DNA from 3 places in the Streptomyces sp. NPDC057428 genome. Region 3 is predicted to be linked to each of the others. Evidence: riboswitches for the same ligand, from Rfam matches in the RefSeq annotation. Region 3 holds a riboswitch; each other region holds the start of a gene.
The links. Region 3 has a riboswitch for thiamine pyrophosphate ahead of thiC (phosphomethylpyrimidine synthase ThiC). Riboswitches for the same ligand answer to the same signal wherever they lie in the genome.
Positions count from the first base shown of each region.

Region 1: linked by a shared signal. The riboswitch ahead of ACFU5K_RS26640 (thiamine ABC transporter substrate binding subunit) and the one ahead of thiC (phosphomethylpyrimidine synthase ThiC) in region 3 are both predicted to bind thiamine pyrophosphate.
Region 2: linked by a shared signal. The riboswitch ahead of thiO (glycine oxidase ThiO) and the one ahead of thiC (phosphomethylpyrimidine synthase ThiC) in region 3 are both predicted to bind thiamine pyrophosphate.

Region 1 covers NZ_JBHVCT010000093.1:20,286-23,554, forward strand. Annotated here, with positions in the region: gene ACFU5K_RS26635 (ABC transporter permease) at 1-241, opposite strand, end outside; gene ACFU5K_RS26640 (thiamine ABC transporter substrate binding subunit) at 286-1,374, opposite strand; TPP riboswitch at 1,446-1,562, opposite strand; gene rlmN (23S rRNA (adenine(2503)-C(2))-methyltransferase RlmN) at 1,659-2,765, opposite strand; gene ACFU5K_RS26650 (DUF6233 domain-containing protein) at 2,949-3,269, shown strand, end outside.
Region 2 covers NZ_JBHVCT010000035.1:6,306-9,574, forward strand. Annotated here, with positions in the region: gene ACFU5K_RS16155 (Rv2175c family DNA-binding protein) at 1-6, opposite strand, end outside; gene ACFU5K_RS16160 (NAD(P)/FAD-dependent oxidoreductase) at 66-1,307, opposite strand; TPP riboswitch at 1,498-1,610, shown strand; gene thiO (glycine oxidase ThiO) at 1,608-2,834, shown strand; gene thiS (sulfur carrier protein ThiS) at 2,831-3,079, shown strand; gene ACFU5K_RS16175 (thiazole synthase) at 3,082-3,269, shown strand, end outside.
Region 3 covers NZ_JBHVCT010000041.1:35,858-39,126, reverse strand. Annotated here, with positions in the region: gene thiC (phosphomethylpyrimidine synthase ThiC) at 171-1,997, opposite strand; TPP riboswitch at 1,990-2,122, opposite strand; gene ACFU5K_RS17855 (YibE/F family protein) at 2,194-3,269, shown strand, end outside.

The sequences.
Region 1 (3,269 bases), on a different contig from region 3:
TGCCCGGGAAGTCGAAGCGGGCGAAGACGTACGCGCCGGGCAGCGCGATCAGCAGGGTCAGCGCCGTCGAGGCGAGAGCCTGCCAGGTCGTGAACCAGAGGACGTCCAGGATGGCGGGCCGGCTCAGCACCGTGCCGATCCGGCCGAACTGCCAGACGCCGTCCGCCTTCAGCCCCCGGCCGACGATCGCGGCGACCGGGTAGGCGAAGAACAGCGCGAAGAACGCGACGGGCATGGCCATCAGCCCGAACCGCACCGCGTTGCCCCGCCACGCGGGAGGCGCGGCTACCTTACGACGAGCGAGGACCATGACTGGACCCACTGCTCACGGTTCTTGGCGATCTTCTCCGGGGCCACGCTCGCCGGCTTGTCCACGGTGGCGCCGAACTTCGTGAAGAGCTCCGGCAGCTTCGCGTCCTTCGCCACCGGGTTCACGAACATGTTCAGCGGCATGTCCTCCTGGAACCGCTTGCTGATGAGGAAGTCCAGCAGCGCCTTGCCGCCCGCCTCGTTCTTCGCGCCGTTCAACAGGCCGGCGAACTCGATCTGGCGGAAGCACGTACCGGTGGCGACGCCGGTGGGGGCCACGGCAGGCTGCGGATCGGCGTACAGCACCTCGACGGGCGGGCTGGAGGCGTAGGAGACGACGAGCGGCCGGTCCGCCTTGGCCTTCTTCCCGCCGGCCGAGCCGGAGAACTCCTCGTTGTACGCCTGCTCCCAGCCGTCGACGACCTTGACGCCGTTGCTCTTCAGCTGCTTCCAGTAGTCCTGGTAGCCGGTCTCGCCGTGGGCGGCGACGGTGCCGAGGAGGAAGCCGAGACCCGGCGACGAGGTCGCGGCGTTCTCGGTGACGAGGAGGTTCTTGTACTCGGGCTTCAGCAGGTCGTCGAAGGACTGCGGCGGGTCGAGCTTCCTGTCGGCGAAGTACTTCTTGTCGTAGTTGACGCAGATGTCGCCGGTGTCGACGGGCGTGACCCGGTGCTTGTCGCCGTCCAGCTGCGTGTCGGCCGCGACGCGTTCGAGGCCCTTCGCCTCGTACGGTGTGAAAAGGCCGTTGTCGAGGGCCCGGGAGAGCAGCGTGTTGTCGGCGCCGAAGAACACGTCGCCGCGCGGGGACCCCTTGGTCAGGATCTCCTGGTTGAGCGCTGCTCCGGCGTCACCGCTCTTGAGTACCTTGACCTTGTAGCCGGTCTCCTTCGTGAACGCCTTCAGGACGGTGTCCGAGGCGTTGAAGGAGTCGTGGCTGACCAGCGTGACGGTCTTGGAACCCCCGGCTCCCGCAGCGCCGTCGTCGTCACTCCCGCAGCCCGCGAGCACGGACACGCCGAGCGCGGCGGCGAGTGCCGTCGCCGCGTACTTCGTGGTGGTGTTCATGTGATTCCTCCTGGAGATGACCAGGAAGAGACGCGGCCCCACCCGCTCGGCGAGCGGGCAGGGCGCAACAGCTTGAGTAAGGTCCGAACTTCCTACCCGGAATGACCCGGGCGAGGTTCAGAGGGTCTGCGGCCGACCTGTCCTCGGTGCCGCACTCTCAGCGCTGTGGCGCTCCCCTGTCGGAATATGAAGTTGATTCGCGAACCAGGCTACACCGGCGGGACGATCGGGACCGGGCGGACGGAGCGGACCGGGCCGGCACCGCCGGACCCGGCCGGTCTCTCTCAGCGCTCGGAGGCCGCCAGCTGCCCGCAGGCCCCGTCGATCTCCTGGCCGCGGGTGTCCCGAACGGTGACCGGCACGCCGTGAGCCGCGATGGCCTCCACGAACGCCTTCTCGTCCTCGGGCCGCGAAGCGGTCCACTTGGAGCCCGGCGTCGGGTTCAACGGGATGAGGTTGACGTGGACCCGCTTGCCCTTGAGCAGCCGTCCCAGCCGGTCACCGCGCCAGGCCTGGTCGTTGATGTCGCGGATCAGCGCGTACTCGATGGAGATGCGGCGGCCGGACTTCTCCGCGTACTCCCACGCGGCGTCCAGGACTTCGCGTACCTTCCAGCGGGTGTTCACGGGTACGAGGGTGTCGCGCAGCTCGTCGTCCGGGGCGTGCAGGGACACCGCGAGGCGGCACTTGAAGCCCTCGTCGGCGAAGCGCAGCATCGCGGGGACCAGCCCGACCGTGGACACCGTGATCCCGCGCTGCGAGAGCCCGAGGCCGTCGGGCTCCGGGTCCGTCAGCCGCCGGATCGCCCCGACCACGCGCTTGTAGTTGGCCAGCGGCTCACCCATGCCCATGAACACGATGTTGGACAGCCGTGCCGGTCCGCCCGGGACCTCGCCGTCGCGCAGCGCGCGCATGCCGTCCACGATCTGGTGCACGATCTCGGCGGTCGACAGGTTCCGGTCGAGACCGGCCTGCCCGGTCGCGCAGAAGGGGCAGTTCATGCCGCACCCGGCCTGCGACGAGATGCACATGGTCACCCGGTCCGGATACCGCATGAGGACGGACTCGACGAGCGTCCCGTCGTGCAGCTTCCAGAGCGTCTTGCGGGTGGTGTCGTCGTCGCAGCTGATGTGGCGGACCACCGACATCAGGTCGGGGAACATCGCCTCGGCGAGCTTGTCCCGCGAACCGGCCGGGATGTTGGTCCACTCCGCCGGGTCGTGCGTGAACCGCGTGAAGTAGTGCTGCGACAGCTGCTTGGCACGGAAGCCCTTCTCGCCGGTCGCGGCGACTGCTTCCTTGCGCTCGTCGGGTGTGAGGTCGGCGAGGTGCCGCGGCGGCAGCTTGGCTCCGCGGGGCGCGACAAACGTGAGTTCTCCGGGCTTAGGCATGGTTCACCCAGTGTCGCAGACACGCCGTGGTAGTAGAGGCCGTCAGCGGGCCGGAGGCCGCGCAGCGGGCGCCGGCGGGCCTCGGACGGGCCGCGACAGCACGGTGCGGCCCGGAGACAGTGACCGATCGCACGACGGGGAAGAAGTGCGCAGGGTGGAACATGGGGGCATAGAATCGAATACGTGTCCGATAACCTTTCCCGTCTGGACCGCCTCCGGATCGTGCGCGAGTGGCAGGCCTATCAGCTCGGCCGAACCGATCGGACCATCGCCGAGCTGGAGGAGCGCGAGGCCTCGGCCGCCCGGGCGGCCCGCGTCCTGCCGCCGCCTGCGCCCGGCTGGAAGCTGTCGGTGCTGCGCGCGGGTGGCGGGAACCAGGCGGACGCCGTCCACACGGGCGACTGCGGTATGGGCGGAAAGCGGACACAGGCCATGACTCGGGAGCAGGCCCTGCGCGCGCTCACCCAGGACGGGGTCATGGCCTGCCCGTACTGCCGGCCGGAC
Region 2 (3,269 bases), on a different contig from region 3:
GGTCACAGGGACAAGCGTGCCATCTCGCACCGGCAGCCGGTACCCGGGCCGACCGTACGGGGCTGTCACGGCCCCGGGAGCACCGTCGATTTCAGCGGTACGGAGGAATCGGCCGCCCGCGCCGGATCGATCCGCGCCCCCGCTTCGACCAGCTTGCGGCCCTGGGCCAGGTCGCGCGGCCTGTTGACGGCCAGCACGGCGACCAGGACTCCCCGCCGCAGCCAGCAGACCGTCCAGGACGGTTCCGCGGGGTCACCGCGCCAGAGCAGCGTCTCGGCACCCGCGTGGTGGCCGGCGTACTGCACGAAGCGCCCGAACTGCTCGGACCAGAAGTAGGGCACCGGGTCGTACGTCGCGCTCGCGCCGCCCGCGAGCGCGGCGGCGACCGTCCTCGGGCCCTGGAGCGCGTTGTCCCAGTGGTGGACCAGCAGGCGTTCGCCGTAGCGGGCGGAAGGAAAGGACGCGCAGTCGCCCACCGCGTAGACGCCGGGCAGCGAGGTGCGCAGCGAGCTGTCGGTGGTGACCGAGCCGTCCGGGCCCAGCGCGATGCCCGAACCGGCGAGCCACGCGGTGGCGGGCCGGGCCCCGATTCCGACGACCACCGCCCCGGCGGAGACCGTCCGGCCGTCCGTGAGGCGGACGGTGCCCGGTTCGACGTTCGCGACCCGGGTGCCCGTGAGGAGGCGGGCTCCGCTCTCGGCGTACCAGGCGGCCATGGGGGCCGCGACCTCGGCGGGCATCGTGCCGGCGAGGGGGCGGTCGGCGGCCTCGACGACGGTGACCTCGCATCCCGCGGCGCGGGCCGCGGTGGTGAACTCGGCGCCGATCCAGCCCGCTCCGACGACGACCACGTCGTGCTGACGCTCCAGGACGGGGCGCAGCCGTGCCGCGTCATCGACGGTGCGCAGCAGATGGACGCCGGGCACGCCCTCGGAGCCGGGCAGCACGACCGGTTCCGCACCGGTGGCGACGACCAGCACGTCGTAGGCGACCGGCCCTTCCTCGGTGTCCAGCTCGTGGGCCCCCGCGCGCAGGCCGGTCACGTCGAGCCCGAGGCGCAGGGTGATGTCCAGCTCCTCGAAATCGACGTCGAAGGCGGAGTCCTCGGCCTTGCCGAGCAGCACCGCCTTGGACAGGGGCGGCCGGTCGTACGGCTGGTGCGGTTCGGCCCCGACCAGGGTGACCGGGCCGGCGAAACCCTGCTCGCGCAGGGCCACGGCCGTCTGCACGCCCGCCATGCCCGCTCCCACGATCACGACCCCGTGCGGCCGGGGTCCTCCTGCCGGGTCCTGCGTCTGCTCGCTCACAGGTCCACCCTAATCACGTGACATGGCGTCAGCTCACGGCCTCTTCCGCTCGCTCGTCCCGCCGCCTCCGGTCACTTCCGGTTCTCGTCCGAGGGGACGCGGGCCGCCGGGCGGATGCTCCACCGGGTGAACGGGCCACGGGGCGCCGCTCCCTACTGCTCGGAGGCCGCGGGGACTAGGCTGGCCGCCGTAAGGCACTCGCGGGAGTCCGGGCGTACCGGGCTGAGAGGGAGGCTGACCGGCCTCCGACCGTACGAACCTGATCCGGGTCATGCCGGCGAAGGGAGGGGCTGGACGCCCATGCGTATCTCCGCAGACAGTTCCGACGTCCTGGTCGTCGGAGGCGGCGTCATCGGTCTGGTGACCGCCTGGCGGGCCGCCCAGCGCGGTCTGGGCACCACGCTCGCCGACCCCCAACCGGGCGGCGGGGCGGCACAGGTCGCGGCCGGGATGCTCGCCGCCGTCACCGAACTGCACTACGGCGAGCAGATGCTGCTCGGCCTCAACCTCGCCTCGGCGGCCCGCTATCCGGAGTTCGTGGCCGAACTGGAGGAGGCGAGCGGCCGGACCACGGGATTCCGGGCCTGCGGCACCCTGTCCGTCGCACTGGACTCCGACGACCGGGCCCATCTGCGGGAGCTGCACGCGCTGCAGCAGCGCTCGGGGCTGCGGTCCGAGTGGCTCAGCGGGCGCGAGTGCCGGCGGCTGGAGCCGATGCTCGCGCCGGGCGTACGCGGCGGGCTGCGGGTCGACGGCGACCACCAGGTGGACCCAAGGCGCCTCGCGTCCGCTCTGGTCACGGCGTGCGAGCGGGCAGGGGTGACCTTCCGGCGCACCTGGGTCGAGCGCCTGCGCGTCACGCACGGCCGGGCCACGGGGGCGGTCCTGCGGGACGGTACGGAGCTGACGGCCGGCCAGGTGGTCCTGGCCGGGGGAAGCCTCAGCGGCCGCCTGGCGGGGATACCCGAGGCTGCCCTGCCGCCCGTACGCCCGGTCAAGGGGCAGGTGCTGCGGCTGACCGTCCCGGCCGCGTACGCCCCCTTCCTCAGCAGGACCGTACGGGCCGTCGTGCGCGGCAGCCACGTCTATCTCGTCCCGCGTGCCGACGGCGAGCTGGTGGTCGGCGCGACCACCGAGGAACTGGGCTGGGACACCACGGTCACCGCGGGCGGGGTCTACGAACTGCTGCGTGACGCACATGATTTGGTGCCTGGTATCACCGAGTTGCCGCTGACCGAGACGCGTGCGGGCCTGCGGCCCGCCTCCCCCGACAACGCCCCGCTGCTGGGCCCGACGGCGCTGCCCGGCCTGCTTCTCGCGACCGGGCACCACCGCAACGGGGTGCTGCTGACCCCCGTCACGGGCGAGGTGATGGCCCACGCGCTGTCGACCGGCGAACTGCCCGAGGTGGCCCGCCCCTTCTCCCCGTCCCGCTTTCCACCGGCCTCCCGGCCCCACTCACCGAGGTGCGCGGCAGCCTCCACCCGCCTTGGAACCGCCCCCGCGCAGCAGGAGCAGTCCGTATGACACAGCCCGTGCCAGCCACCGTCCCCGTGTCCGTATCCGTATCCGTATCCGTATCCGTGAACGGGGAACGTCGCACCCTTCCCGCCGGCACCGCCCTGGACACCCTCGTCGCAGCGCTGACCGCGGCTCCCTCCGGTGTGGCCGCCGCGGTCAACGAGGCCGTGGTCCCACGCGGTCAGTGGTCCGCCACCGCGCTCGCCGAAGGTGACCGCGTCGAGATACTCACCGCGGTCCAGGGAGGCTGACCGTGTCCGACGACCTCTTCACCCTCGGCTCCACCCCCTTCACCTCGCGGCTGATCATGGGGACCGGCGGGGCCCCCAGCCTCGACGTGCTGGAGCGCTCGCTGATCGCGTCCGGCACCGAACTCACCACCGTGGCGATGCGGCGGCTCGACCCGACGGTGGGCGGTTCGGTGCTCTCGGTCCTGGAGCG
Region 3 (3,269 bases):
ACGAACGCCCCCGATCGCGTCGTAAAACGGGCACTATCTGTATCCCATCAGCAGGTTTACTTGACAGCCCTAGGTAACGATCGCCGACTGCGTCCATACCACGAGCAGAGCGCAGCGGAACGGGTCTCAGCGTCCCCACGTATGCAGGGGGACGCTGAGATGTCAGAAGATCAGTCTGCAATTGGCAGGTACACGCGATGGCCTGCCTCTGCGAACTCCTTCGACTTGGCGAGCATCCCCGCTTGAGCTTCAGCGTCGCTGGTCACAGCGAGATCCGGGGCGAATTGTTCTGTGATGCTTCTACTAATCTTCATCGAGCAGAACTTCGGCCCGCACATGGAGCAGAAGTGGGCGGTCTTCGCCGGCTCGGCCGGCAGCGTCTCGTCGTGGAACTCCCGTGCGGTGTCGGGGTCGAGAGCCAGGTTGAACTGGTCCTCCCAGCGGAACTCGAACCGGGCGTCCGACAGTGCGTCGTCCCACTCCTGGGCACCCGGATGCCCCTTGGCCAGGTCCGCCGCGTGGGCCGCGATCCTGTAGGTGATGACACCGGTCTTCACGTCGTCCCGGTTCGGAAGCCCCAGGTGCTCCTTGGGCGTGACGTAGCAGAGCATCGCCGTCCCCCACCACGCGATCATCGCCGCTCCGATGCCCGAGGTGATGTGGTCGTACGCCGGCGCCACATCGGTGGTCAGCGGGCCGAGCGTGTAGAACGGGGCCTCCTCGCAGATCTCCTGCTGGAGGTCGATGTTCTCTTTGATCTTGTGCATGGGGACGTGACCCGGACCCTCGATCATGGTCTGCACGCCGAACCGCTTCGCCACGGTGTTGAGTTCACCCAGCGTCCGGAGCTCCGCGAACTGCGCCTCGTCGTTGGCATCGGCGATGCAACCGGGCCGCAGGCCGTCACCGAGGGAGTACGTCACGTCGTACGCCGCGAGGATCTCGCAGAGGTCCTCGAAGTGCTCGTAGAGGAACGATTCCTTGTGGTGTGCCAGGCACCAGGCCGCCATGATCGAGCCACCGCGGGAGACGATGCCGGTCTTACGGCGGGCCGTCAGGGGAACGTACGGCAGGCGGACACCGGCGTGCACCGTCATGTAGTCGACGCCCTGCTCGGCCTGTTCGATGACCGTGTCCTTGTAGATCTCCCAGGTCAGTTCCTCAGCCCGGCCGTCCACCTTTTCGAGGGCCTGGTAGAGCGGGACGGTGCCGATCGGAACGGGGGAGTTGCGCAGGACCCATTCGCGGGTCGTGTGGATGTTGCGCCCGGTGGAGAGGTCCATGACCGTGTCGGCCCCCCACTTCGTGGCCCAGGTCATCTTGTCCACCTCCTCCTCGATGGAGGAGGTGACCGCGGAGTTGCCGATGTTCGCGTTGACCTTCACGAGGAACCGCTTGCCGATGATCATCGGCTCGATCTCCGGATGGTTGACGTTGGCCGGCAGTACGGCCCGGCCTGCCGCGATCTCGTCCCGCACGACCTCAGGGGCGACGTTCTCGCGGATCGCGACGTACTCCATCTCCGGAGTGATCTCACCCCGCCGCGCGTAGGCGAGTTGGGTGACAGGACTGCCGTCACGGCTCCGCCTGGGCTGTCGCGGGCGGCCGGGGAAGACCGCGTCGAGATTGCGCAGACCACCGCGTGGTGAGGTGTGCTTGAGCCCGTCGTCCTCGGGACGCGCGGGGCGGCCCGCGTACTCCTCGGTGTCGCCCCGCGCGATGATCCAGTTCTCGCGGAGGGGGGCGAGGCCGCGGCGGACGTCGGTTTCGGTGGTGGGGTCGGTGTACGGCCCGGACGTGTCGTACAGCGTCACGTCCTTGCCGTTGGTGAGGTGCACCTGACGGACCGGCACCCGGAGGTCCGGGCGTGAGCCCTGGACGTACCCTTTGTGCCAGCCGATGGACTTTCCGGCCTCGGTGTTCTCCGTTTTCTCGGCATTCTGCGCATGCTGCGCGTTCCGCTCCGAGGCAGGCTTGCGTGCGTCCGCTGTGGTCATGAGACCTACTCCCTACGCCGGCATTACCCGGTAACAGGTTCGGCGGTCGGCGCAGCTGTCCCGTACGGATATACGGAGGTCAGCGCCCTCTCAGCCCGGTGCTCCGAGCTCCCGCGTGTGCAAATGTGCCCCCACGCTAGCGGCCCGGCTGGCGTGCTGGCCAGAGGGCCTCCTCCGTTCTTGGGATGATCGGCGTGTGACGTCCCCCCGAAGCGCTCCCGAACCGCACGCCCCCGCGTCAGGCAGCACGCAGAGTCATGCCCACGGCCACACGCACAGCCACGGTCCCGCCGCGCCCGTCTCGAAGCACCTGCGGAAGGTCATCGCGGCTGTGGTGATCCCCTTCGCCACAGCTGTCCTGGTCGGCCTCGTCGCGTTCTGGCCGGGCGGAGCACCCGCCCACGAACGCACGGGTGTCGGCTTCGACCGGCAGACCCAGGAGGGCACGGTCGTCGAGGTCGTCAGGGTCGACTGCGCGGACGTCAACGCCTCGCAGGTGCCCCCGACCGGAGACACCTCCACGCCCTCGGGCAGGGAGGCGGTCGCCGGGCAGTCGGGGCAGTGCAGGAAAGCCACGGTCGAAGTGACGACCGGAGAGGACAGGGGCCGCAGGTTCGTCGAGATCATCCAGCCCGACGCCACCCGTCAACTTGAGGAGGGCCAGGGCGTTGTAGTGGCCTTCGCACCCGACGCGCCGCGCGATCTCCAGTACTCCGTGACGGACGTGGACCGTACGGTCCCCATGGCCCTGCTGGCGGGGATCTTCGCCCTCGCGGTGGTCGTGGTGGGGAGGCTGCGCGGCCTGATGGCGCTGATCGCGCTCGCCGTCTCGTTCGCGGTGCTGACGCTGTTCATCCTGCCGGCGATCCTGCAGGGCTCGAATCCGCTCGTCGTCGCCGTGATCGGGGCCAGCGCCATCATGCTGATCGCCCTCTACACCTGCCACGGCCTGACGGCCCGTACGTCGGTGGCCGTCATCGGCACCCTCATCTCGCTGATGCTGATCGGGCTGCTCGGTTCGCTCTTCATCGGCTGGGCGCACCTGTCCGGCAACACGGATGACAACACCGGCCTCATCCACGGCCTGTACCCGGGCATCGACATGAGCGGCCTGCTCTTGGCCGGTGTGATCATCGGTTCGCTCGGCGTGCTCGACGATGTGACCGTCACGCAGACATCCGCAGTGTGGGAACTGCACCAGGCGGACCCCACGATGGGCGTGCGCCAGCTCTACCGCGCGGGTATCAGGATCGGACGCGACCACATCGCCTC